DNA from 2 places in the Oceanobacillus sp. FSL W7-1309 genome. Region 2 is predicted to be linked to the other one. Evidence: a T-box and tRNA genes for the amino acid it is inferred to sense, from the RefSeq annotation. Region 2 holds a T-box; the other holds one or more tRNA genes.
The links. A T-box is a leader RNA that pairs with one kind of tRNA and senses whether it is charged. The one in region 2 lies ahead of argS (arginine--tRNA ligase), so its partner is inferred to be a tRNA-Arg.
Positions count from the first base shown of each region.

Region 1: it has a tRNA-Arg gene. The T-box ahead of argS (arginine--tRNA ligase) is inferred to sense a tRNA for this amino acid. The anticodon was not compared.

Region 1 covers NZ_JBBOBX010000001.1:1,567,106-1,575,434, reverse strand. The annotation lists rRNA gene NST46_RS07270 (23S ribosomal RNA) at 1-1,724, opposite strand, end outside; rRNA gene NST46_RS07265 (16S ribosomal RNA) at 1,905-3,466, opposite strand; tRNA gene NST46_RS07260 (tRNA-Ala) at 3,696-3,771, opposite strand; tRNA gene NST46_RS07255 (tRNA-Pro) at 3,784-3,860, opposite strand; tRNA gene NST46_RS07250 (tRNA-Arg) at 3,864-3,940, opposite strand; tRNA gene NST46_RS07245 (tRNA-Leu) at 3,944-4,032, opposite strand; tRNA gene NST46_RS07240 (tRNA-Gly) at 4,040-4,114, opposite strand; tRNA gene NST46_RS07235 (tRNA-Leu) at 4,137-4,221, opposite strand; tRNA gene NST46_RS07230 (tRNA-Lys) at 4,225-4,300, opposite strand; tRNA gene NST46_RS07225 (tRNA-Thr) at 4,350-4,425, opposite strand; tRNA gene NST46_RS07220 (tRNA-Val) at 4,429-4,504, opposite strand; rRNA gene rrf (5S ribosomal RNA) at 4,516-4,631, opposite strand; rRNA gene NST46_RS07210 (23S ribosomal RNA) at 4,750-7,668, opposite strand; rRNA gene NST46_RS07205 (16S ribosomal RNA) at 7,849-8,329, opposite strand, start outside.
Region 2 covers NZ_JBBOBX010000001.1:1,896,333-1,904,661, reverse strand. The annotation lists gene NST46_RS09000 (DUF6044 family protein) at 1-1,295, shown strand, start outside; gene NST46_RS08995 (DUF6434 domain-containing protein) at 1,365-1,940, opposite strand; gene NST46_RS08990 (lysophospholipid acyltransferase family protein) at 2,137-2,727, opposite strand; gene NST46_RS08985 (efflux RND transporter permease subunit) at 2,897-3,445, opposite strand; gene csaA (chaperone CsaA) at 3,748-4,080, shown strand; gene argS (arginine--tRNA ligase) at 4,130-5,815, opposite strand; T-box leader at 5,865-6,077, opposite strand; gene safA (SafA/ExsA family spore coat assembly protein) at 6,127-6,735, opposite strand; gene NST46_RS08965 (DUF4097 family beta strand repeat-containing protein) at 7,060-7,917, opposite strand; gene NST46_RS08960 (HAAS signaling domain-containing protein) at 7,910-8,329, opposite strand, start outside.

The sequences.
Region 1 (8,329 bases), 330 kb from region 2:
ATTTTGCCGAGTTCCTTAACGAGAGTTCTCCCGCTCACCTTAGGATTCTCTCCTCGCCTACCTGTGTCGGTTTGCGGTACGGGCACCTATGATCTAACTAGAGGCTTTTCTTGGCAGTGTGAAATCCGGAACTTCGGTACTAAATTTCCCTCCCCATCACAGCTTGAAATTGCCAGACGGATTTGCCTATCTGACTTTCTCACTGCTTGGGCGCACATATCCATCAGTGCGCATTCCTTATCCTACTGCGTCCCCCCATCGCTCAAACAATCATGAGGTGGTACAGGAATATCTACCTGTTGTCCATCGCCTACGCCTTTCGGCCTCGGCTTAGGTCCCGACTAACCCTGAGAGGACGAGCCTTCCTCAGGAAACCTTAGGCATTCGGTGAAAGAGATTCTCACTCTTTTTTCGCTACTCATACCGGCATTCTCACTTCTAAGCGCTCCACCAGTCCTCACGGTCTGACTTCACAGCACTTAGAACGCTCTCCTACCATTGTTCGTAAGAACAATCCGCAGCTTCGGTGATACGTTTAGCCCCGGTACATTTTCGGCGCAGAGTCACTCGACCAGTGAGCTATTACGCACTCTTTAAATGATGGCTGCTTCTAAGCCAACATCCTGGTTGTCTGGGCAACTCCACATCCTTTTCCACTTAACGTATACTTTGGGACCTTAGCTGGCGGTCTGGGCTGTTTCCCTTTCGACTATGAACCTTATCACCCATAGTCTGACTCCCAAGTAAAAGTAACTGGCATTCGGAGTTTGACTGAATTCGGTAACCCGGTGAGGGCCCCTAGTCCAATCAGTGCTCTACCTCCAGTACTCTATTTCTTGAGGCTAGCCCTAAAGCTATTTCGGAGAGAACCAGCTATCTCCGTGTTCGATTGGCATTTCACCCCTACCCACACCTCATCCCCGCATTTTTCAACATACGTGGGTTCGGGCCTCCAGTCAGTGTTACCTGACCTTCACCCTGGACATGGGTAGATCACACGGTTTCGGGTCTACGACCGCATACTCATTCGCCCTATTCAGACTCGCTTTCGCTGCGGCTCCGTGTCTTCCACTTAACCTTGCATACGATCGTAACTCGCCGGTCCATTCTACAAAAGGTACGCCGTTACCCATTAACGGGCTTCGACTACTTGTAGGCACACGGTTTCAGGTTCTATTTCACTCCCCTTCCGGGGTGCTTTTCACCTTTCCCTCACGGTACTGGTTCACTATCGGTCACTAGAGAGTATTTAGCCTTGGGAGATGGTCCTCCCGGATTCCGACGGAATTCCACGTGTTCCGCCGTACTCAGGATACACTCCGGAGGGAATTCTTTTTCAACTACAGGGCTGTTACCTTCTGTGGCTGACCTTTCCAGGTCGATTCATTTAAAGAATTCCTTGGTAACTCCGAGTGGAGTGTCCTACAACCCCAGAAAGCAAGCTTTCTGGTTTGGGCTCTTTCCGTTTCGCTCGCCGCTACTCAGGAAATCGATTTTTCTTTCTCTTCCTCCGGGTACTGAGATGTTTCAGTTCCCCGGGTCTACCTCATGCACCCTATGTATTCAGATGCATGTACTGTTCCATTACGAACAGTGGGTTCCCCCATTCGGAAATCCCCGGATCAAAGTTTACTTACAACTCCCCGAGGCATATCGGTGTTAGTCCCGTCCTTCATCGGCTTCTAGTGCCAAGGCATCCACCGTGCGCCCTTATTCACTTAACTAAGTTACAGTAAATAAGCGTACTAATTTATTAGCCTTGCTTTTATTTAAAAATATTGATGTCGTTGTTACTCTTATTTAGTTTTCAAGGTACAAATAGAGAGATTTACTCTCTCAAAACTGAACCAAACAACACAGTATGTCCTTCCTACCCGAAGGTAGGGTTCCGTAATAATCCTTAGAAAGGAGGTGATCCAGCCGCACCTTCCGATACGGCTACCTTGTTACGACTTCACCCCAATCATTAGTCCCACCTTCGGCGGCTGGCTCCAAAAGGTTACCTCACCGACTTCGGGTGTTACCAACTCTCGTGGTGTGACGGGCGGTGTGTACAAGGCCCGGGAACGTATTCACCGCGGCATGCTGATCCGCGATTACTAGCGATTCCGGCTTCATGTAGGCGAGTTGCAGCCTACAATCCGAACTGAGAATGGTTTTATGGGATTGGCTTGACCTCGCGGGTTCGCTTCCCTTTGTTCCATCCATTGTAGCACGTGTGTAGCCCAGGTCATAAGGGGCATGATGATTTGACGTCATCCCCACCTTCCTCCGGTTTGTCACCGGCAGTCACCTTAGAGTGCCCAACTGAATGCTGGCAACTAAGATCAAGGGTTGCGCTCGTTGCGGGACTTAACCCAACATCTCACGACACGAGCTGACGACAACCATGCACCACCTGTCACTCTGTCCCCGAAGGGAAAACTCTATCTCTAGAGGTATCAGAGGATGTCAAGACCTGGTAAGGTTCTTCGCGTTGCTTCGAATTAAACCACATGCTCCACCGCTTGTGCGGGCCCCCGTCAATTCTTTTGAGTTTCAGCCTTGCGGCCGTACTCCCCAGGCGGAGTGCTTAATGCGTTAACTTCAGCACTAAGGGGCGGAAACCCCCTAACACCTAGCACTCATCGTTTACGGCGTGGACTACCAGGGTATCTAATCCTGTTCGCTACCCACGCTTTCGCTCCTCAGCGTCAGTTACAGACCAGAGAGTCGCCTTCGCCACTGGTGTTCCTCCACATCTCTACGCATTTCACCGCTACACGTGGAATTCCACTCTCCTCTTCTGTACTCAAGTCCTCCAGTTTCCAATGACCCTCCACGGTTAAGCCGTGGGCTTTCACATCAGACTTAAAAGACCGCCTGCGAGCGCTTTACGCCCAATAATTCCGGACAACGCTTGCCACCTACGTATTACCGCGGCTGCTGGCACGTAGTTAGCCGTGGCTTTCTGGTTAGGTACCGTCAAGGTTGGGTCAGTTACTACCCAACTTGTTCTTCCCTAACAACAGAGTTTTACGATCCGAAAACCTTCATCACTCACGCGGCGTTGCTCCGTCAGACTTTCGTCCATTGCGGAAGATTCCCTACTGCTGCCTCCCGTAGGAGTCTGGGCCGTGTCTCAGTCCCAGTGTGGCCGATCACCCTCTCAGGTCGGCTACGCATCGTCGCCTTGGTGAGCCGTTACCTCACCAACTAGCTAATGCGCCGCGGGCCCATCTGTAAGTGACAGCCGAAACCGTCTTTTATCTTCTCACCATGAGATGAAAAGTGTTATCCGGTATTAGCTCACGTTTCCGCGAGTTATCCCGATCTTACAGGCAGGTTGCCCACGTGTTACTCACCCGTCCGCCGCTCATTCCATAAACATTACCCCGAAGGGTTCTGTTTATTTCCTGCGCTCGACTTGCATGTATTAGGCACGCCGCCAGCGTTCGTCCTGAGCCAAGATCAAACTCTCCATAAAAGTTTGTAATACTTAGCTTTTGTAGAAGCTGACTTCTACTTGTTTTAAAAAGAAAAACGAGTTTTCTTTTTCTTGACATACTGGTTGTTTTGTTCAGTTTTCAAAGAGCAAATTTGTTGTCTTTTTTTAAAAGCGACTTTACTAATATATCATATACATCACTATATTGTCAACAATCTTTTAAAAGTTTTTAAAAGACTATTTTGTAGTAAGAATCAAACTTTTAAATTGGTGGAGCCTAGCGGGATCGAACCGCTGACCTCCTGCGTGCAAGGCAGGCGCTCTCCCAGCTGAGCTAAGGCCCCGTATAAATAAAATGGTCGGGAAGACAGGATTCGAACCTGCGACCCCTTGGTCCCAAACCAAGTGCTCTACCAAGCTGAGCTACTTCCCGTTATGGCGCGCCCGAGAGGAGTCGAACCCCTAACCTCTTGATCCGTAGTCAAACGCTCTATCCAATTGAGCTACGGGCGCATATGGTGCCGAGGACCGGAATCGAACCGGTACGGTAGTCACCTACCGCAGGATTTTAAGTCCTGTGCGTCTGCCAGTTCCGCCACCCCGGCAAGGGTTTGGAGCGGAAGACGGGATTCGAACCCGCGACCCCCACCTTGGCAAGGTGGTGTTCTACCACTGAACTACTTCCGCGCTTGGCAATGTTTAAATTAAATGGTGCGGGTGAAGGGACTTGAACCCCCACGTCCGAAGACACTAGATCCTAAGTCTAGCGCGTCTGCCAATTCCGCCACACCCGCAAATGGTGAGCCATGAAGGATTCGAACCTTCGACCCTTTGATTAAAAGTCAAATGCTCTACCGACTGAGCTAATGGCTCAAAAATATATATTACATACTATTGATAATTATTATTCACTTGTGAAAAGTGGTGCCGGCCAGAGGACTTGAACCCCCAACCTACTGATTACAAGTCAGTTGCTCTACCAATTGAGCTAGGCCGGCAAATGGTGGAGGATGCAGGGCTCGAACCTGCGACCCCCTGCTTGTAAGGCAGGTGCTCTCCCAGCTGAGCTAATCCTCCGATTTATATCTGCCTGGCGGCGTCCTACTCTTGCAGGGGCAAAGCCCCAACTACCATCGGCGCTGAAGAGCTTAACTTCTGTGTTCGGCATGGGAACAGGTGTGGCCTCTTCGCTATTGCTACCAGACAATCCTCAAAAACAAGGACAAGTTTTATTATATGCATTTCCGAATAAAAATGCAAGGTTTTTTTGAATTTATACCTTAAAAACTAAATAAGAGTAAACAAAACATCAAATAAAGAATTTAGTTAAGTCCTCGATCGATTAGTATCCGTAAGCTCCACGTGTCACCACGCTTCCACACCGAACCTATCAACCTCATCGTCTCTGAGGGATCTTACTCACTCGAAGTGATGGGAAGTCTCATCTTGAGGGGGGCTTCATGCTTAGATGCTTTCAGCACTTATCCTTTCCACACGTAGCTACCCAGCGATGCTCCTGGCGGAACAACTGGTACACCAGCGGTGTGTCCATCCCGGTCCTCTCGTACTAAGGACAGCTCCTCTCAAACTTCCAACGCCCACGACGGATAGGGACCGAACTGTCTCACGACGTTCTGAACCCAGCTCGCGTACCGCTTTAATGGGCGAACAGCCCAACCCTTGGGACCGACTACAGCCCCAGGATGCGATGAGCCGACATCGAGGTGCCAAACCTCCCCGTCGATGTGAACTCTTGGGGGAGATAAGCCTGTTATCCCCGGGGTAGCTTTTATCCGTTGAGCGATGGCCCTTCCATGCGGAACCACCGGATCACTAAGCCCGACTTTCGTCCCTGCTCGACTTGTAGGTCTCGCAGTCAAGCTCCCTTGTGCCTTTACACTCTACGAATGATTTCCAACCATTCTGAGGGAACCTTTGGGCGCCTCCGTTACCTTTTGGGAGGCGACCGCCCCAGTCAAACTGCCCGCCTGACACTGTCTCCGAACCGGATCACGGTCCTGGGTTAGAATGTCCATACAGCCAGGGTGGTATCCCACGGATGCCTCCACCGAAGCTAGCGCTCCGGTTTCCAAGGCTCCCACCTATCCTGTACAAGCTGCACAGACATTCAATATCAGGCTACAGTAAAGCTCCACGGGGTCTTTCCGTCCTGTCGCGGGTAATGCGCATCTTCACGCATAGTATAATTTCACCGGGTCTCTCGTTGAGACAGTGCCCAAGTCGTTGCACCTTTCGTGCGGGTCGGAACTTACCCGACAAGGAATTTCGCTACCTTAGGACCGTTATAGTTACGGCCGCCGTTTACTGGGGCTTCGGTTCAAAGCTTCGCCTTGCGGCTAACATTTCCCCTTAACCTTCCAGCACCGGGCAGGTGTCAGCCCCTATACTTCGCCTTTCGGCTTCGCAGAGACCTGTGTTTTTGCTAAACAGTCGCTTGGGCCTATTCACTGCGGCTCCATGTAAATGAAGCACCCCTTCTCCCGAAGTTACGGGGTCATTTTGCCGAGTTCCTTAACGAGAGTTCTCCCGCTCACCTTAGGATTCTCTCCTCGCCTACCTGTGTCGGTTTGCGGTACGGGCACCTATGATCTAACTAGAGGCTTTTCTTGGCAGTGTGAAATCCGGAACTTCGGTACTAAATTTCCCTCCCCATCACAGCTTGAAATTGCCAGACGGATTTGCCTATCTGACTTTCTCACTGCTTGGGCGCACATATCCATCAGTGCGCATTCCTTATCCTACTGCGTCCCCCCATCGCTCAAACAATCATGAGGTGGTACAGGAATATCTACCTGTTGTCCATCGCCTACGCCTTTCGGCCTCGGCTTAGGTCCCGACTAACCCTGAGAGGACGAGCCTTCCTCAGGAAACCTTAGGCATTCGGTGAAAGAGATTCTCACTCTTTTTTCGCTACTCATACCGGCATTCTCACTTCTAAGCGCTCCACCAGTCCTCACGGTCTGACTTCACAGCACTTAGAACGCTCTCCTACCATTGTTCGTAAGAACAATCCGCAGCTTCGGTGATACGTTTAGCCCCGGTACATTTTCGGCGCAGAGTCACTCGACCAGTGAGCTATTACGCACTCTTTAAATGATGGCTGCTTCTAAGCCAACATCCTGGTTGTCTGGGCAACTCCACATCCTTTTCCACTTAACGTATACTTTGGGACCTTAGCTGGCGGTCTGGGCTGTTTCCCTTTCGACTATGAACCTTATCACCCATAGTCTGACTCCCAAGTAAAAGTAACTGGCATTCGGAGTTTGACTGAATTCGGTAACCCGGTGAGGGCCCCTAGTCCAATCAGTGCTCTACCTCCAGTACTCTATTTCTTGAGGCTAGCCCTAAAGCTATTTCGGAGAGAACCAGCTATCTCCGTGTTCGATTGGCATTTCACCCCTACCCACACCTCATCCCCGCATTTTTCAACATACGTGGGTTCGGGCCTCCAGTCAGTGTTACCTGACCTTCACCCTGGACATGGGTAGATCACACGGTTTCGGGTCTACGACCGCATACTCATTCGCCCTATTCAGACTCGCTTTCGCTGCGGCTCCGTGTCTTCCACTTAACCTTGCATACGATCGTAACTCGCCGGTCCATTCTACAAAAGGTACGCCGTTACCCATTAACGGGCTTCGACTACTTGTAGGCACACGGTTTCAGGTTCTATTTCACTCCCCTTCCGGGGTGCTTTTCACCTTTCCCTCACGGTACTGGTTCACTATCGGTCACTAGAGAGTATTTAGCCTTGGGAGATGGTCCTCCCGGATTCCGACGGAATTCCACGTGTTCCGCCGTACTCAGGATACACTCCGGAGGGAATTCTTTTTCAACTACAGGGCTGTTACCTTCTGTGGCTGACCTTTCCAGGTCGATTCATTTAAAGAATTCCTTGGTAACTCCGAGTGGAGTGTCCTACAACCCCAGAAAGCAAGCTTTCTGGTTTGGGCTCTTTCCGTTTCGCTCGCCGCTACTCAGGAAATCGATTTTTCTTTCTCTTCCTCCGGGTACTGAGATGTTTCAGTTCCCCGGGTCTACCTCATGCACCCTATGTATTCAGATGCATGTACTGTTCCATTACGAACAGTGGGTTCCCCCATTCGGAAATCCCCGGATCAAAGTTTACTTACAACTCCCCGAGGCATATCGGTGTTAGTCCCGTCCTTCATCGGCTTCTAGTGCCAAGGCATCCACCGTGCGCCCTTATTCACTTAACTAAGTTACAGTAAATAAGCGTACTAATTTATTAGCCTTGCTTTTATTTAAAAATATTGATGTCGTTGTTACTCTTATTTAGTTTTCAAGGTACAAATAGAGAGATTTACTCTCTCAAAACTGAACCAAACAACACAGTATGTCCTTCCTACCCGAAGGTAGGGTTCCGTAATAATCCTTAGAAAGGAGGTGATCCAGCCGCACCTTCCGATACGGCTACCTTGTTACGACTTCACCCCAATCATTAGTCCCACCTTCGGCGGCTGGCTCCAAAAGGTTACCTCACCGACTTCGGGTGTTACCAACTCTCGTGGTGTGACGGGCGGTGTGTACAAGGCCCGGGAACGTATTCACCGCGGCATGCTGATCCGCGATTACTAGCGATTCCGGCTTCATGTAGGCGAGTTGCAGCCTACAATCCGAACTGAGAATGGTTTTATGGGATTGGCTTGACCTCGCGGGTTCGCTTCCCTTTGTTCCATCCATTGTAGCACGTGTGTAGCCCAGGTCATAAGGGGCATGATGATTTGACGTCATCCCCACCTTCCTCCGGTTTGTCACCGGCAGTCACCTTAGAGTGCCCAACTGAATGCTGGCAACTAAGATCAAGGGTTGCGCTCGTTGCGGGACTTAACCCAACATCTCACGACACGAGCTGACGAC
Region 2 (8,329 bases):
CAGTTGGAGCTTCTCTAGGGTTTGCAATGCTTCCCTATTGGCCATCAGGGGTTTTATCAATTGCTGGTATCCCACTAGCGTTGTATTTGTTTTTAACAATTCGAAAAAATGGTTGGGATGTACCGAAATATCTTTGGATTCTTTTATTCATCATCCCATTCTTTTCGAATTTTGTACTTAGCTTTGTCTTTTTCCTTGGATTACTAGGCATTCTTTGGTTGATTGACTGGATAAGGTCAAAACAAATAAATTGGCCATTTTTCACTGCAATTATTGCCATGACAGGCATCTATTTAATCAAAGATTATTTGCTTATCGTATCCATGTTTTTTGATGAGGGCTTTACTTCCCATCGTGATGAATTAGACCTTGGTTATAATACGTTCGAACGCAGTGTAGAACTATCGTGGGAAAACTTTCTCTACGGTCATACCCATGACATGGCATTACAAACGTATCTGATCATCCCAACGATTTTATTAGCCTTACTCATTGCAGCATTTAGCAATGTAAAGCCGAGGCTGTTGATGAGCTTTTTCGTATTTAACTTCGCTGTTTCTGTTTGGTATGCATTTTGGTATTGGGAAGGCTGGCGAATGGTGAAAGACAATTTCTCACTAGCAAATACCTTCAACTTTGCTCGTGTGCATTTTCTCGATCCGCCAATTTGGTATATTTGCTTCGCACTAGCACTTGTAATTTTGTGGAAGCATTTAAAATTTGGGAAAGCTATTGCCTGCATTCTAATTTTACTCCAGTGTTTCCTAGCATTCGGATCTACAGAGGAACTAAGATACGGTGCCATTAACACACCAACGTTTAAAGAATTTTATGCTGAGGAACTCTTTGATGAAATTGAGGAATATATTGCAAGGGATCAATCGGATTACCGGGTTGTGAGCATTGGCATGCACCCAACCATCGCACAATATAACGGATTCTATACACTTGATACGTACAACAACTCCTTTCCACTCGAGTATAAGCATGCATTCAGAGAAGTTATTGCTGGAGAACTAGATAAAAGCGCAACATTAGAAAACTACTTTGATACATGGGGTGGTAGATTATATATGTATGTCGCTGAGCATGGTAAAGATTATATGTTTACAAAAAATAGGGATGGAGCTATCGAGCAGCTGGATATCGATACAGAAGCATTGAAAAACCTAGGTGGAGACTATATTCTTTCAGCTGTTCCTATTGAGAATGCGGAAGAACTTGGACTCCAGCATGAGCAAACCTTTGAAACTGATTCATCTATTTGGCGAATTGAGCTTTATTCAGTGTCTTAGGGGGAAGTAGAAAAAACCAGCATACGAACGGGCAGTATGCTGGTTTTTCTACACTTGTTATAAGGCTTGCTACAAAGATGAATGCTTAGAGATGTATTTATTGCTTCCCGGGAGTTTTTTAATCGTATTCCAAGCTTCAATTGCTTCCTTGCGACTTTTCCCTTGATTACTAGGGTCGCCAAAAAAGTCGTGAATAAATTGATTGTATTCAAATTGAGGTGCAATTTGTTTCTTGTACGATGGATCTTTCTTTCGTTCTTCCTCTTTATACCAAGCTTCTACAGCATCTCGATACGTTTTTCCGATATTGTTTTTGAAATAGTTTTGGATATAAGTAGAAAAATGAAAGTCAGAGATAACGGTTTTGAAAAAAGCTCTTACTTGTTGACTGCAACGATGATTTTCTGAAATAACTGTATCAAGACTCAATTCAATCTGTAGCGCTGCTCTGTTCCCTTTTGCTTTTCGAATTGGTTTTTTTATCTCTCCTGTACGAAGGAAAGTCTCAATTCTGTTAGAAATCTCTATTTTGGAACCTGAAGCACTTATTCCGTTTCCTCTGCAAAATATTTGGAGTTCTTCTTTTAACCAATAGAAATCTTTAAAACTTTGGATACTCATGTCTGTTGTTAAATTAGGCCTCAACAATATCGCCTCCATGTTTGATACCTAATTTCATTATAGAACTCTTGTTCCGAACCATCAATAAACATCACGCAATCTTAAATTCAAGGAGTACAAGTTACTATAAGTACCTTTCACTTGGAAGTCGCCTGCTTTACAAGAATATCCTAATAGGTAGAGTACCTATCACTTTTAAGCTGTGAACAGGTACTTTATATTATAATTCGATTTCTTTCTGCAGGCGATTTAATTCCGCGTTCAATTCATCCATCATCATTTCCATCGCTTCTTTTTTCGGGTGATCTTCAGACAAGTAAATGGGTTCGCCGTAAATAATTTTTGCTTTTTTTCTTTTAAATAGTTCCGTGAAATTATTTGGTCCTGTATAAGCAACAGGAACAATCGGAGCTTTCGAATGTGTCGCTATCGTTACTGCCCCTCTTTTTAACGGCGCTTCTTCACTTGTTCTGGTTCCACTAGGGAAAATCCCAACTACTTTGTTATCCTTTAGTAATTTTCGCGGTGTTTTTATCGAACTTGGGCCAGGGTTTTCACGATCAACCGGAAAGGCGTGTAAGTTTTCCATTAGCCATTTTGTAAAACCTGTTTGGAATAACTCCTTCTTTGCCATATAATATATCTTGGTGGGTAATACCGATACGCCTAACCACAATATATCAACCCATCCTGTATGGGTGCATGCTATAATATATCCTCCGGATTGAGGTAAGTTTTCTTTTTGATATACCTTGATTCTGCCAAATAAACTTAAAATGAACTTTAATAAATAAGCTGCAAAATAATACATGGCTTATTCCTCTTTTCTATAATAATAGTATATATCTATTTTAGCATATAGTATTAGTAACTGGTACTAATTTTTATGTGAATGCTGATTGTTATTTTACATTATAGCTTGAAAATAGCAATCCATAAAAAATTCCTCCCAATTCTATTTTGGAAGGAACTCTTATCTTTTATACCGCTTGATCCTCTACTGTCTTTTGTTCTTTACTCCTTGGTTTAAACAATCGACCGAAACCATTTCCTATTGCATTGAATGTACGGTAAACTGCTGGAACTAAAAACAATGTAATCAATGTTGCAAACATCAGTCCAGAAATAACTGCTGTCGCCATTGTTGCTTGATAATTCCCAGTTGTTCCGGTTGCTAATGCAAGTGGCAGCATACCACCAACCGTTGTAAAAGTCGTCATAAAAATTGGTCGAATACGATCTTTACCCGCCTTGACCACTGCATCATTCACAGGAATACCTTCTCTTCGCAATTGGTTTGTTCGATCAATAAGTAGAATCGCATTATTTAATACAATCCCAATAAGCATAATAATTCCCATACCTGACATGATACTTAGCTCTCGTTGCGTGGCGAATAAACCTAAAACAACACCCACAAAGGCCATTGGAATAACCGACATTACAATAATTGGATGTGCTAAATGGTTAAATTGCACGGCCATTACTAGGTATACGAGGAAAATAGAGATAACAAAGATAAGAATCATATCGGTTAGGAGCTCCTGTTGTGTGGACTTAAGACTTATTGAATAAGATAGAATCATACGGACAGTTATACCAGGAAAAAGTAAAAGAAGTGTAACACTTGGAAAATGTCACACTTCTTTACAGAATAATTATTGTATTTTTTCTTGAGTGATAGTTGGCTTTTTAATATTGCCTTCATTTTTATCACTACGGTACTGTTTTTGACTAGCTATATAAAATAACTAAGTATTATATTTTTTCAATTATGAAACACTTGTAGTATAGTAATAGAAAAATATTCAAGGATTGGAGCGTATTTCACATGGCAACAATTGAGGACTTTCAAAAATTAAATATTCGAATTGGTACCATCATCCATGCTGAGCTTTTTAAAGAAGCCCGGAAACCTGCAATAAAGCTAGAAATTGATTTTGGAGCAGAAGTCGGCAAAAAAAATTCATCCGCTCAAATCACAGAACGGTATACTCCCGAACAATTAATCGGCCGACAAGTCGTTGCAGTCGTGAACTTTCCACCAATGCGTATTGCTGGGTATAAATCAGAAGTATTGGTACTTGGAGGTGTTGCAGGTGAAAATGACGTTATCCTGCTTGCGCCAGATGAAGTCGTGGAAAATGGTACGCCGATTGGGTAAGGATTATTCTCCCCTCTGTTGACTTCGAGGGGAAGTTAACCCAAGCAAATTACATCTCATCCGGAGCTTTCACTCCAAGCAATCGCAATCCTTCTTTTAAAACAATGGTTGTCGCTTTTACCAATCCAAGTCGACTTTCTAGTTCCTCATCCTCAGATAAAATTTTAATATTCCCATAGTATTTATTAAATTCCTGCGATAGATCAATAAGGTATTTGGCAATTTGGGAAGGCGCCTGGTAATTAAAGCTTCGCTCAATGGCTGCCGGAAACTCCATTAACAATTTCACAACAGACCAGCTATAGCTATCATTTAAGCCTTTCGTTGCTGTATCCTCATATTCGGCTTTTCTCAAGATGGAACAGGCTCTTGCATGTGTGTATTGTACATAAGGTCCAGTTGCTCCTTCAAATTTCAGCATATCTTCCAATGAGAACTCAATATTATTTTGTCTGTCATTCTTTAAATCATGGAAAATAATCGCCCCAACTCCCACCACTTCTGCTATATCTGCTTTATTTTGTAAGCTTGGGTTTTTCTCAGCAATAATCTGTTCTGCGAGTCGAATCGCCTCTTGAATAACTTCTTCTAATAAAACGACCTTCCCTTTTCGCGTAGACATCTTTTTTCCATCTTTCAGTATAAAACCAAATGGAATATGTGTTAATTGCTTTGCCCAATCGTATCCAAGCTTTTGGAGCACTAAGAAAATTTGCTCAAAATGCAAGCTTTGCTCGTGACCAACAACATAATATGATCTTTCAAATTTATAGGTTTCCTGTCTATAAACAGCAGCGGTTAAATCTCTCGTCGCATAGAGGGTTGCACCATCTGACTTCTTGATTAAACAAGGCGCTAAGTCATGTTCAGCTAAGTCTACCACTTCCGCTCCATCGGATAATTGCAGCAGGTCACTTTCCTCCAGACGGCTGACGATTCGCTCCATTTTATCATTATAAAACGCTTCCCCATGGTAGGAATCGAAATGAACTCCTAATAAATTATAAATTTTCCCGAACTCTTGAAGAGATTCATCTCGGAACCACGTCCAAAGGGAAAGAGCCTCTTCATTACCATCCTCCAACTTTTTGAACCAAGCTCTTGCATCGTCTTCTAACCTTGAGTCGTTTTCCGCTTCAGCATGAAACTGTACGTACAGCTTTAGCAGTTCTTGAATTGGCTCCTCTTTTACACGCGCCTCATTGCCCCATAATTTATATGCCACGATGAGCTTTCCGAATTGTGTGCCCCAATCACCAAGATGATTAATTCGAATCGCTTGATAGCCACATTTCTCAACAATATTTGCAAGTGAATTACCAATTACGGTTGAACGTAAGTGCCCCATTGAAAAGGGCTTTGCAATGTTTGGAGATGAAAAATCAATTGTAATATTTTTCTTTTCAGCATAATTTATCGAACCATATGCCGAACCATCCTTAAGGATGGATGTTAAGGCATGTTTACTAACCATTCTTTTATTTAAAAAGGCATTGACATACGGACCATCCGCGACAACCTTCTCCAAGATTGGATGGTCTATTTTTTCTGCTAACTCTTGCGCAATTATGTTTGGAGCCTTTCTCAATTCCTTAGCAAGTGTAAAACACGGAAATGCTAAATCACCTTGCTCCTCAAACTTCGGCTTTTCGATTAGATTCATAACTTCTCCCAGCTTTAGCAGACCGTTTAAATGTACGGTCATTTCCACTGCATATGCTTTTACGGCATCCATTATTTTCAGCCTCCTTTTCATCAGTAAACACAAAAAAATCCCGCCTCTATATAGAGACGAGATTACCCGCGGTACCACTCTTATTGTTCATCAAAACCAACTCATAAATGGATAACGGCCATTACCCGACTACACCCTACTCTGTTGCATTTCGGGCTGTTTCTCAGAAGTCCGCTTCATTAGGATAGAACGATTGGGCTCACACCATCCCCCAACTCGCTTGCGTTACCATCATAACTACTCTCTTCATCATCGAATTCAATATAATTTTCGTTAGTATATATGATTTCCAACTAAAAATCAACATCTATTTATTTTTTCATAAACATTTGTGTCCAGTAGTGACCGGACTTCACATAACCGACACCAATATGCGTATAATCTTTACTTAAGATGTTCGCTCTGTGACCTGAACTGTTCATCCAAGCATTAACAACTTGCTGTGCAGTGCTTTGACCTTTTGCAATGTTTTCACCAGCTGATTTGTAGTTGATTCCATAGTTTTTCATCATCGTAAACGGTGATCCGTATGTAGGGCTTGTATGACTGAAATATCCTTTGTCTTTCATATCTTGCGACTTATGCTTTGCAACTCTAGCAAGCTCCCAATCATATTTCAATGCAGGTAGTCCAGCCTTTGCTCTTTCCGCATTTACGAGCTTGATCACTTCTTGTTCCACTAGATCGTCACTATTTGTTGGGATCCGCAAGCTTTGTCCTGGATATATAAGATTTGGATTTTTTAATTGTGCATTCGCTTTGATAATCTCACTCACTCCTGTTTGAGTTTTCAGAGCGATTTTCCACATTGTATCACCAGGAACTACGGTATAAGAACTAGCTGCAAACGCAGCAGTTGGTACTAGTAATGATATTGAAATAACTAACGCAAAAATGAATGTGCTAATCTTTTTGAACATATTTATATCCTCCTTATTTCTATGTTAATAGGATATATAGTTTCATAGAAAAAATCATTATAAAAAAATTGGATGTATTTTTACAGAATGATTACGTAAAGATTACGCATTAATATCAAACGCTCTTGAAACACCTTTTTAGTAAACCTGGCATTCGTGAAAGTGATTCTTAGAAAATGCACTTTGCTTTCTCATAACCTCTTATACTCTTAAATGCAAGCCTTAGGCACTTATGCAGATAGAAAAAGTTTTATACTTTCTTACCTGTCAAAAAATCGCGTTTAAATTAGCTGAAAATCTAATTTAAACGCGATTACACAATCTCTATTTTTCTACTGTAATACTACCGTTATCGGTTGTTAGCTTAATAAGATTATCTCCATTCCCTACAACTGTATCCCAATTAGAATTACCAAAGATTTTTACACTTCCATTATCTACCTTCACATCAAAAATGGCATTTGTCGGTTCATTTTCTGCTTGGATATTTATTTGCCCATTATTGGTGCTAAAATCAATCGGACGATCTAAGTGTTCCGTAATTAGAGTAATTTTCCCGTTGCTTGTTCTTCCTGTAAGCTCTCCATCTACATTTTCTAAATGTATTTGTCCGTTATCTGCTTCACTCGTAACATGTGTACTTTGAATATCTTGCAGTTCAATCCGACCATTGTTCGTTGTTACGTGCAATTCCTTTACATCTAATTCACTCGCATTCGCGCGCCCATTGTTCGATGATATACGGATGTCATTGGCTTCCAAACCATTAGCATCGACACGTCCATTATCTGTTTCGACTTGAATAGAATTATATGTTTTTTCCGGAACATAAACTGTCAATTTCGGAGATTGAATTGAAAAATCAAAGTTAAAAAATTTATACCATCTTTCTTTCACATTAACAGCAAGCGTATCCTCTTTTACATCTGCTTTAACTTCATACTTCTGATTGTTTTCACTGTTTCCAATAAATTCAACCGTTGTAAATTCGTCACTTGTCGGTAAAACTTCTACTACAGCATTATTTGTCTGAATAACAATGTCATCATAATTCTCTTCATGTAATTCAGTTGTTTCTGGGACAGTCGTTTCAGCAATGGATCCAACTGTGAAGATTGTTCCGATGATACCAACTAACAGCAAGACTAGTGCAGTTACAGCTATTTTTTTAACATTAAGCATCTTTCATTCCTCCTTTAACAATGCGCATATTAAATTTCAAGTACCGAACAAATCCGTTTGTCACTGCACGAGTTGCAAAATACATTCCAACACCAATGAACAATCCAAGACCTGTCAATCCAACGGAGAAAAATAAATCAAAAAACTGGAATGCCTCTGGATACATTACCGTATTTATCATGACAAGTAATGGAGAACCAATAAAAGCAACGGTGACCGCCCAACCGGAGACTATCAGTGCTGCCAATGCAATAAATGGCCCCAGCACAATGACCAAATTGAAAAATCCTAACCCGATCAAAGCCCAAACTGCACGAAATATATTCGCTGTCGTCGCAGTTTCTTCTACCTTTTCCACATGGTAGGTCGCTACTAAATCTTTCGCAATTTGCTGTGGCGAACCTAGCGAATC